DNA from 3 places in the Vibrio hippocampi genome. Region 3 is predicted to be linked to each of the others. Evidence: predicted binding sites of a transcription regulator. Region 3 holds the regulator's gene; each other region holds the start of a gene.
The links. The regulator CRP, encoded in region 3, controls carbon source genes, mostly activating them, when cyclic AMP is high. The targets are predictions, from matches to a motif close to TGTGANNNNNNTCACA.
Positions count from the first base shown of each region.

Region 1 (3,288 bases), on a different contig from region 3:
GTACACGCTCAGCATTACTTACGCCCTTTGCTGATCTTGGCATTATTATTGTCGACGAAGAGCATGATACCTCCTACAAACAGCAAGATAGCCTACGCTACCATGCTCGCGATGTCGCCGTTATGCGAGCGGCCAAAGAGCAGATACCGATTATTTTAGGCTCTGCGACGCCTTCGCTCGAGACACTGCACAACGCATTAAGTGGTAAATATCATCATTTAGTACTGAGCCAGCGCGCGGGTCTAGCGGTCCCCACCACGAATAAGGTTATTGATGTCAAAGGGCAGTATCTAGAAGCTGGTCTTTCTGCCCCGCTAATTGCTGAATTACGCAAGCACCTTAATCAAGGCAATCAAGTGATGCTGTTTCTCAACCGTCGCGGATTTAGCCCAGCCCTGATGTGCCATGAATGTGGTTGGACTGCCGATTGCCAACGCTGTGATGCTTACTATACCTATCACCAATCCAGCCGCGAGATGCGCTGCCACCATTGTGGCTCGCAGCGTCCAACGATTCATCAATGCCAAAATTGCAATTCTAATCAGTTGGTCACCGTCGGTGTGGGCACCGAGCAACTTGAACAGCAACTCGCGACACTCTTCCCTGAATACAAAGCGATTCGTATCGATCGGGATAGCACTCGACGTAAAGGCAGTCTGGAGAATGCGCTCGAATCGATTCGCAATAATGAATATCAGATATTAATCGGCACTCAAATGCTCGCTAAAGGTCACCACTTTCCTAATGTGACTCTGGTGGCACTATTAGACGTTGATGCCTCTTTATATAGCAGTGATTTTCGCGCCTCTGAGCGATTAGCACAGCTATTTATTCAAGTTGCGGGACGCGCAGGGCGAGCCAGTAAACCTGGGGAAGTCTTACTGCAAACGCACCATCCAGAGCACTCGCTGCTGCAAACCTTACTGCACAAAGACTATCACCACTTTGCCCAGAGTGTATTACAAGAACGCAAGTATGCCATGTTGCCTCCTTTCAGCTTTCTCACTCTATTTAGAGCGGAAGCGAATCAATCGGACGACGCCGAAATATTTTTGCGTCAAGTTCGCCACTCTCTTGAAGCGCACCCACTATTTGACCACCAGGCGATCGTTTTAGGACCCACACCGGCTCCTATGGCTAAGCGAGCGGGTAAATCCCGTTGGCAATTGATGTTACAAGTGACCAGTCGCAGCCAGATGCAAAAGATCTTGGCCAGTGCCAAGCCAGTCATTGCTCAACTTCCCAATGCAAAAAAAGTGCGCTGGTCTATGGATATAGAGCCTCAAGATCTCAGCTAACCAAAAGAAAGAGTGGATCGTTCATTAAACTCACACACCATTAAAGCGTGAGGACTGTCGCAAAACAAATGTAATTATTGTTATACAAACCGTAACTTTGTGCCAAGAAATGCATATTACTCATTAATACGTCATTATATGTTGCCAAAGCATTTGTGCTGAAAAAGGTAATACACATTTAGATTCATGGATAATCGTAAGAGTGCCTTTGCTTTGGTAGTTAGATGTAGCACTCTTATCCAGCCATCATAAAGTAGAGGATAAAAATATTATGGCGACAATGAAGGATGTTGCCCAGTTAGCAGGGGTATCGACCGCAACCGTATCTAGAGCATTGATGAACCCAGAAAAAGTCTCATCAACCACTCGAAAACGCGTAGAATCCGCAGTGCTAGAGGCGGGTTATTCTCCAAACTCGTTGGCGCGCAACCTAAGAAAGAATGAGTCAAAAACCATCGTGACCATTGTTCCTGATATCTGCGATCCCTATTTCTCAGAGATTATTCGTGGCATTGAAGATGTCGCGATGGAACATGGCTACTTAGTGCTACTTGGCGACAGCGGTCAATCGAAAAAGCGTGAATCCTCATTTGTAAACTTAGTGTTCACCAAACAAGCGGATGGCATGCTGCTGCTTGGAACCGATCTTCCTTTTGACATCAGTAAACCAGAGCAGAAAAACCTGCCTCCAATGGTGATGGCCTGTGAGTTTGCACCTGAATTAGGCTTGCCAACCGTTCACATTGATAACTTAACCTCAGCTTATGAGGCGGTGAATTATTTAGCGCAATTAGGGCATAAACGTGTCGCGCAAATCTCTGGTCCCGAAACGGCCTTCTTATGCCGCTTTAGGCAGCAAGGTTATCAACAAGCTCTGCGTCGTGCCGGTCTTACGATGAAACCTGAGTACACCATTCGAGGCGACTTTACCTTTGAATCCGGAGCGAAATCTGTGCGCTCACTGCTCGCACTTCCTGAGCCACCAACCGCAATTTTCTGTCATAACGACATCATGGCCATTGGCGCTATGCAAGAGGCGAAAAAGCTAGGATTACGCGTCCCTCAAGACCTCTCTGTCGTTGGCTTTGATGACATTCAGTTCGCTCAATACTGCGAACCTCCGCTGACCACCATCTCGCAGCCACGTTATGAGATAGGTCGACAAGCCATGTATCTGATGCTTGAAACACTTAAAGGTGTCGATATTCATCCCGGCTCTCGTCTATTAGAGACTCGATTAGTGGTCCGTGAGAGTGCGACAGCTCCAAGAACTTTCTAAGCCTACTTGCAACTTGGCCTCGTGGTATTTACCATGAGGTCTGTTTATTTCCCAAGTATCAGTATCAAACCTAGTGGCAAACCGAGACTATGTAAAACGTGGCAAAGGTAGCACTCGCACCTCACGTAAAAAAGCACCCAGCAGAAAAAAACCATGGCGCAGTGGGCTGTTAGCGATCATCGCTACCGGTGTATTTGCATGGGGGTTATATACCTTAAGCTCTGATCCAGAGCCTGAGATCCCGGCTAAATCAACCCCAGCGGTCGCAACTCAGACCGAACAAAAAGCGAAGCCTAAAGCACAAATTCCACCGCCTCCAGAAGAGAAATGGGATTATGTGGATACCTTGCCAAATCGAGAGATCGAAGTACAAGCCAAGGAGCAGATAAAATCGAAAGTGCCCTACATCATGCAATGCGGCGCTTACCGAACCATCGCTCAAGCAGAAAGCCGTAAACTGGATATTGCGTTTCAAGGTCTAAGCAGCCAGATCGTAAAAAAAGAAGGCAGCAGCTTTCATCGTGTCGTACTGGGTCCCTATTCGTTAAAGCGCGATGCTGAACGCGATAAACATAAGCTGCAACGCGCCAAGATTGAGCCATGTAAGATTTGGAAAGAAGCGCTCTAAATCATCGCGCTCTCCCCTCATCATTAGCCATTAAAACCGTATAAGCCGCGAAACTTTAAACCCTTCGCGGCTTATTTTTTAAT
Region 1 covers NZ_CAKLCM010000002.1:2,261,374-2,264,661, forward strand. Annotated here, with positions in the region: gene priA (primosomal protein N') at 1-1,298, shown strand, start outside; gene cytR (DNA-binding transcriptional regulator CytR) at 1,567-2,577, shown strand; gene L9Q39_RS12495 (SPOR domain-containing protein) at 2,651-3,205, shown strand.
Region 1: a site for CRP is predicted at 1,345-1,360, ahead of cytR (DNA-binding transcriptional regulator CytR). Genes of this name have one in related genera too.

Region 2 (3,288 bases), on a different contig from region 3:
GACCTTTGCCGTCTGGTGCCATGTCTTTCAGCTCACCTTTACGTAGACCGATTTTCTCCATGATGCCGCCTTGATGTTCTTCAAGAACATCAATCGTTACGGTTTCAAACGGTTCCATCAGCTGACCATCTTCTTCTTTGATGATAACTTCTGGACGAGATACCGCTAGCTCGAAGCCTTCACGACGCATGTTTTCAATCAGGATAGAAAGGTGAAGCTCACCACGACCAGAAACACGGAATTTGTCTGGATCATCACTCTGCTCTACGCGCAATGCAACGTTGTGTACCAGTTCTTTCTCAAGGCGCTCAAGGATGTTACGTGACGTCACGAACTTACCCTCTTTACCAGCGAAAGGCGACGTGTTTACTTGGAACGTCATGGTAACGGTTGGTTCGTCAACCGACAGTGCTGGTAGTGCTTCTACTTGGTTTTGCGCACAAATCGTATCTGAGATTTTAAGTTCGCCCAGACCCGTGATCGCAATGATGTCGCCCGCGTTCGCTTGCTCAACTTCGTGACGCTCAAGACCAAGGTAACCCAGTACTGTGCCTACTTTACCGTTACGAGTCTTGCCATCTGCGCCGACGACTGTCACTTGTTGGTTTGGTTTCGCAGTACCGCGTGTTACGCGACCTACACCAATAACGCCAACGTAAGAGCTGTAGTCTAGCTGAGAGATTTGCATCTGCAATGGACCATCAAGGTCAACATCTGGTGCAGCAACATTGTCAACGATTGCTTGGAACAGAGGTTCCATGTTCTCGCCAATTTCGCCTTCTTCAAGTGTTGCCCAACCGTTAAGTGCTGATGCGTAAACCACTTGGAAGTCCAACTGTTCGTCAGTTGCACCTAGGTTATCGAATAGGTCGAATACTTGGTCCATAACCCAATCAGGACGTGCGCCTGGACGGTCAATTTTGTTGATAACAACAATTGGCTTCAGACCGTGTGCAAACGCTTTTTGCGTTACAAAACGAGTTTGTGGCATAGGACCGTCAACAGCGTCAACGATAAGCAGTACAGAGTCTACCATCGACATGATGCGTTCTACTTCACCACCGAAGTCCGCGTGTCCCGGAGTATCTACGATATTGATGTGGTGATCGTTCCAGTTGATCGCCGTGTTTTTTGCAAGAATGGTAATACCACGCTCTTTTTCAATATCATTCGAGTCCATCACGCGTTCTTCAGTTTCACCGCGAGACTCTAACGTCCCGGATTGCTGAAGTAGCTTGTCAACTAGGGTAGTTTTACCGTGGTCAACGTGCGCGATAATCGCTATGTTTCTTAACTTATCAATCTGTGGAGTTGACATGGATTTCTTTCACTCAGTCAAGAGTCGCCGCACTATCGCCGCTGACTCGATTAAAAAAACGCCCGCAATATAACAGAAATTACGAGAGTTGTGATCTTCTTCGTTGAAATCTTGCCTAAACATAGCCTGTTTATAGTAAATTTTCCTTACTTTGTTCATTTAAGGTATCAATAGTGTCGCTTTGATTACGCTCACGACTTATTCGCAAAAATAGGTTTGCAAAAATGGGGTTGTAAAATAGGGTGCAGAGATAATTTTTTACTCTGTCGCGGTATGTTATTGACAGCTCACCAAAAACCATGCTGAATATATGGGCTTGTTGTATCAAATTGGTGCAAAACTTAATTCTTGCACCAATTTGACACAACAGCGATCCATAATGGTGCAAATCTATGAACCAATATGTCGCAGTAACTTTTAAGGTTATGAATTAAAAGGATTTTTATTTTTGGCACAGTTTTAGCTATAGCTAAATCAGCATCGATTAACGCACTTCAAATACGCAGACGTTAATCAATGCCGATTATCACTATCGAGCTATTAACCGCTTTAATAACACTGGAGGTTTTCCGAGATGTCAGTAGAAAATGTTCTATCGCTGATCCAAGAGAACGAAGTTAAATTCGTTGATCTACGCTTTACAGACACTAAGGGTAAAGAGCAACACATTTCTATCCCTGCTCACCAAATAGATGCAGACTTCTTTGAAGAAGGCAAAATGTTTGACGGTTCATCTGTTGCTGGCTGGAAAGGCATCAATGAATCAGACATGGTTATGATGCCGGATGCATCTAGCGCAGTTCTTGACCCATTCACTGAAGATGCAACTCTGAACATTCGTTGTGACATCCTTGAGCCTGCAACGATGCAAGGCTACGATCGTGACCCACGTTCTATTGCTAAGCGCGCTGAAGACTACATGCGCTCTACTGGTATCGCTGACACCGTTCTTATCGGTCCTGAGCCAGAATTCTTCCTATTTGACGATGTTAAGTTCTCAACTGACATGTCTGGTTCTTTCTACAAAATTGACGACGTAGAAGCTTCTTGGAACTCGGGTTCTGATTTCGAAGAAGGCAACAAAGGTCACCGTCCAGGCGTTAAAGGTGGTTACTTCCCAGTTGCTCCTGTTGACTCTTCTCAAGACATCCGTTCTGCAATGTGTCTCGTTATGGAAGAGATGGGTCTTGTTGTTGAAGCTCACCACCACGAAGTGGCAACAGCGGGTCAGAACGAAATCGCAACTCGTTTCAACACGCTAACCACTAAAGCTGACGAAATCCAAATCTACAAGTACGTTGTTCACAACGTAGCACACGCATTTGGCAAGACAGCAACATTTATGCCTAAGCCACTAGTGGGTGATAACGGTTCTGGTATGCACGTTCACCAATCTCTAGCAAAAGACGGTGTTAACCTATTTGCTGGTGACAAGTACGGCGGTCTATCTGAAACGGCTCTTTACTATATCGGCGGTATCGTCAAGCACGCTCGTGCAATCAACGCATTTGCTAACCCTGCGACTAACTCGTACAAGCGTCTTGTACCAGGTTTCGAAGCACCGGTAATGCTAGCTTACTCTGCTCGTAACCGTTCTGCTTCTATCCGTATCCCAGTGGTACCTAGCCCTAAAGCACGTCGTATCGAAGTTCGTTTCGGTGACCCAGCAGCTAACCCATACCTAGCATTTGCCGCTATGCTTATGGCTGGTCTTGACGGTATTAAGAACAAGATCCACCCAGGCGAAGCGATGGATAAAGACCTTTACGATCTACCAGCTGAAGAAGCAGCAGAGATCCCAACAGTGGCTTACTCACTAAAAGACGCGCTAGCAGAACTTGATGCTGACCGTGAGTTCCTAACTTCTGGTGGCGTATTCTCTGATGACTTTATCGATTCTTACATCGATCTTAAAGCTCAAGACGTAGAGAAAGTTAACATGACAACGACTCCTCTAGAGTTCGAACTAT
Region 2 covers NZ_CAKLCM010000002.1:2,357,630-2,360,917, forward strand. Annotated here, with positions in the region: gene typA (translational GTPase TypA) at 1-1,318, opposite strand, end outside; gene glnA (glutamate--ammonia ligase) at 1,893-3,288, shown strand, end outside.
Region 2: a site for CRP is predicted at 1,499-1,514, ahead of typA (translational GTPase TypA). Genes of this name have one in related genera too.

Region 3 (3,288 bases):
AAGAATACTTCGGTCCTTTGTTGCAATTGGTACGTTACCAAACCTTTGAACAAGCGGTAGAACTGGCTAATGATACGCGGTTTGGTTTATCAGCAGGGTTAATTTCTCAAGACGATGAACAGTGGCTGTACTTTGTCGACCATATCCGAGCTGGTATCGTCAATCGCAATCGACAGCTAACAGGGGCAAGTGGCGATGCCCCCTTTGGTGGACCCGGTGCCTCTGGAAACCTCAGACCGAGTGCTTTTTACGCCGCTGACTATTGCGCGTACCCAATGGCGTCGATGGAAGGTGAAGCCACGGTATTACCAGAAACACTCAGCCCGGGAATCGAACTCTAATGTAATCTATGAGATCTATTTTATCTATGTGAGGTGCGTCATGGCAGTAGAACAACTGTTTAATCTTTTGTGGCAAGACTATATCGCTCGTCTATGTCCATCCGCTCACCAAGTGCAGCAACTACTGCAAGAGGATGAGGCGTTAAACAATGATCATATTGCCTTGCGTACCTTTAACCTTGCCCCTGTGGGGATAGAGACGCTGGCTAAGCCATTTATTGCCTTGGGCTATGAGGTAGTTGGTCACTATAGCTTTGCAGCTAAAAAGCTCGATGCTATCCATCTACAACATGCCGATCTCAGTTTGCCAAAAGTGTTTATTAGTGAACTAAAAGTTGAACAGTGTTCGGCGGAATTACAGGACATTGTTCATCGTTTGGTGAAACAAATTGATCGTTCGACACTGCAATCGTCAGCCTTTTTGTTCGCTGGTCGTCTTTGGGATTTAAGCTTTAGCGATTATCAGCAACTAGCTCAAGAGAGCGAATACGCTGCTTGGCTTGCCGCACACGGTTATGGCGCGAATCATTTCACCGTTAACGTCAATCAACTGCAGCGCTTAACCAGTGTTGAGCAGGTTAACCAACGATTGGCAGAGTCAGGTTTTACCATTAATCAATCTGGCGGTGCTGTGAAAGGCAATCCCAAGGTAATGCTTGAGCAATCCTCGACCATGGCAGATATGGTAAGCGTTAGGTTTCAAGATGGAGAGCAGACGATTCCCGGCGGTTTCTACGAATTTGCCAAGCGCTATCCCACAGCGGAAGGACCGTTGTATCAAGGCTTTGTCACTGCGTCCGCGGACAAGATATTTGAAAGTACTCATCAGTAGTTGCAACAGAACGGTCGTTGCGATAAACAGCGAAATACGACCCGTGATTGAATAAAAAAATCCCCAACCTTTCGGTTAGGGATTTTTTATTACACGATAAATATACGCGATAAATGCTTAGCGAGTACCGTACACTACGATGGTTTTACCATGCGCAGAAATCAGGTTTTGCTCTTCTAGCATCTTCAGGATACGACCAACGGTCTCACGAGAACAACCCACAATCTGACCAATCTCTTGGCGAGTGATCTTGATTTGCATGCCGTCTGGGTGAGTCATCGCATCCGGTTGTTTAGCCAGGTTCAATAGCGTTTGTGCAATGCGACCCGTTACGTCTAGGAATGCTAGGTCACCAACTTTTTGGCTGGTAACTTGAAGACGACTTGCCATCTGTGCAGATAGACGCATTAGAATGTCAGGGTTAACTTGGATTAGCTGGCGGAATTTCTTGAATGAAATTTCAGCGACTTCACAAGGTGATTTTGCACGAACCCAGGCAGTACGCTCTTGGTCTTCTTCAAATAGACCAAGTTCACCGATGAAGTCACCTTGGTTAAGGTAAGACAAGATCATCTCTTTGCCTTCTTCATCTTTAATAAGTACCGCAACAGAACCTTTTACGATGTAGTAAAGCGTTTCTGCTTTTTCGCCCGCGTGAATAAGCGTGCTTTTTGAAGGGTACTTATGAATATGACAGTGTGATAGGAACCACTCTAACGTTGGATCGGTTTGAGGTTTACCTAGAACCATATATCTCTCTTCCTCTGCGGGTTAGCTTGCTGCTTTCCATATTGTTAGCAAGGACACAATAATGCCTACTAGCATAAAAGCATGGTGAAGTCAGCGCAAGCCGACTTCTTTATTGATAAGAATAGTAGCGCTTTTTTAGTCTGATTTCTTGATTTTAATCGTATCAAATCCACATTTTTCTATACAAAAATGTGCTTATGATCACGGTATAAAAAAACACCATGTCCACTCAGGCATTTTACCTGAGAAGCCCTAGCCAATTTTACCGGTTTCGATAAGTTGTTGGAGGATGGGGCGAACAATTAATTCCATTGCGAAGCTCATTTTTCCACCAGGAACAACAATGGTGTTATGACGTGACATAAACGACCCCTCTATCATGGCGAGTAGGTACGGGAAGTCAACATTCTTAATGCCCCTGAGGCGAATAACCACAAAACTTTCATCCAGACTTGGAATGCCCTTGGCATTTAACGGGTTGGAAGTATCAACGGTTGGCACTCTTTGGAAGTTGATATGGGTGCGAGAAAACTGTGGCGTGATGTAGCTGAGATAATCATCCATCGAACGCACAATTGAGTCAGTCACCGCTTCTCTTGAATGTCCACGGTCTCGCGTGTCTCGGACAAACTTCTGAATCCACTCTAAGTTGACAATCGGCACCATGCCGATGAGCAAATCGACATGCTTTGCTGCATTGACCTCGCCGTCAACAACCCCACCGTGAAGCCCTTCATAAAAAAGAACATCTGAGCCTTGCAGTAGATCTTGCCATGGCGTAAAGGTGCCGGGCATCTGATTGTAAGGAACTGCCTCATCAAAAGAATGCAGGTAACGGCGATATTGACCTGTACCATCTTCACCATAGGTTTTGAAGAATTGCTCCAAACCTGGGAAATCATTGGCTTGCGGACCAAAGTAACTGATGTGTTTGCCTTGTTCTTTAGCTTTACGTATCTCGACATCCATTTCTGGGCGGGTGTAGCGATGAAAACTATCTCCTTCTACAAATGCCGCTTTGACGTTCATCATATTAAACATTTTTCTGAACGCTTCTGATGATGTTGTTGTCCCCGCGCCAGATGAGCCGGTGACAGCAATGATAGGATGTTTTGCAGACATAACACTTCCTGTGTTGGAACTAAACGATAGTCTCGATTAGATTCAATAGTGGGTTGAGGGTTCAATAATTCAGCGAACGACTCGATTTAATATCAAAGGTCTCATGGAGTTCCGAGTAGACGATGACCGCGTCGCCGTTGCTTAACTGCTGTTTTACGGATGTGATTTTTTGTTCTAGCGAGCTTTCTATTTCTCCGTAATCCGTCCCTTCTCTCAATACAAACTCTTTGAGCAGGTTATCCA
Region 3 covers NZ_CAKLCM010000001.1:393,304-396,591, forward strand. Annotated here, with positions in the region: gene astD (succinylglutamate-semialdehyde dehydrogenase) at 1-341, shown strand, start outside; gene L9Q39_RS01970 (DUF1338 domain-containing protein) at 370-1,173, shown strand; gene crp (cAMP-activated global transcriptional regulator CRP) at 1,291-1,923, opposite strand; gene L9Q39_RS01980 (phosphoribulokinase) at 2,176-3,045, opposite strand; gene L9Q39_RS01985 (YheU family protein) at 3,107-3,288, opposite strand, start outside.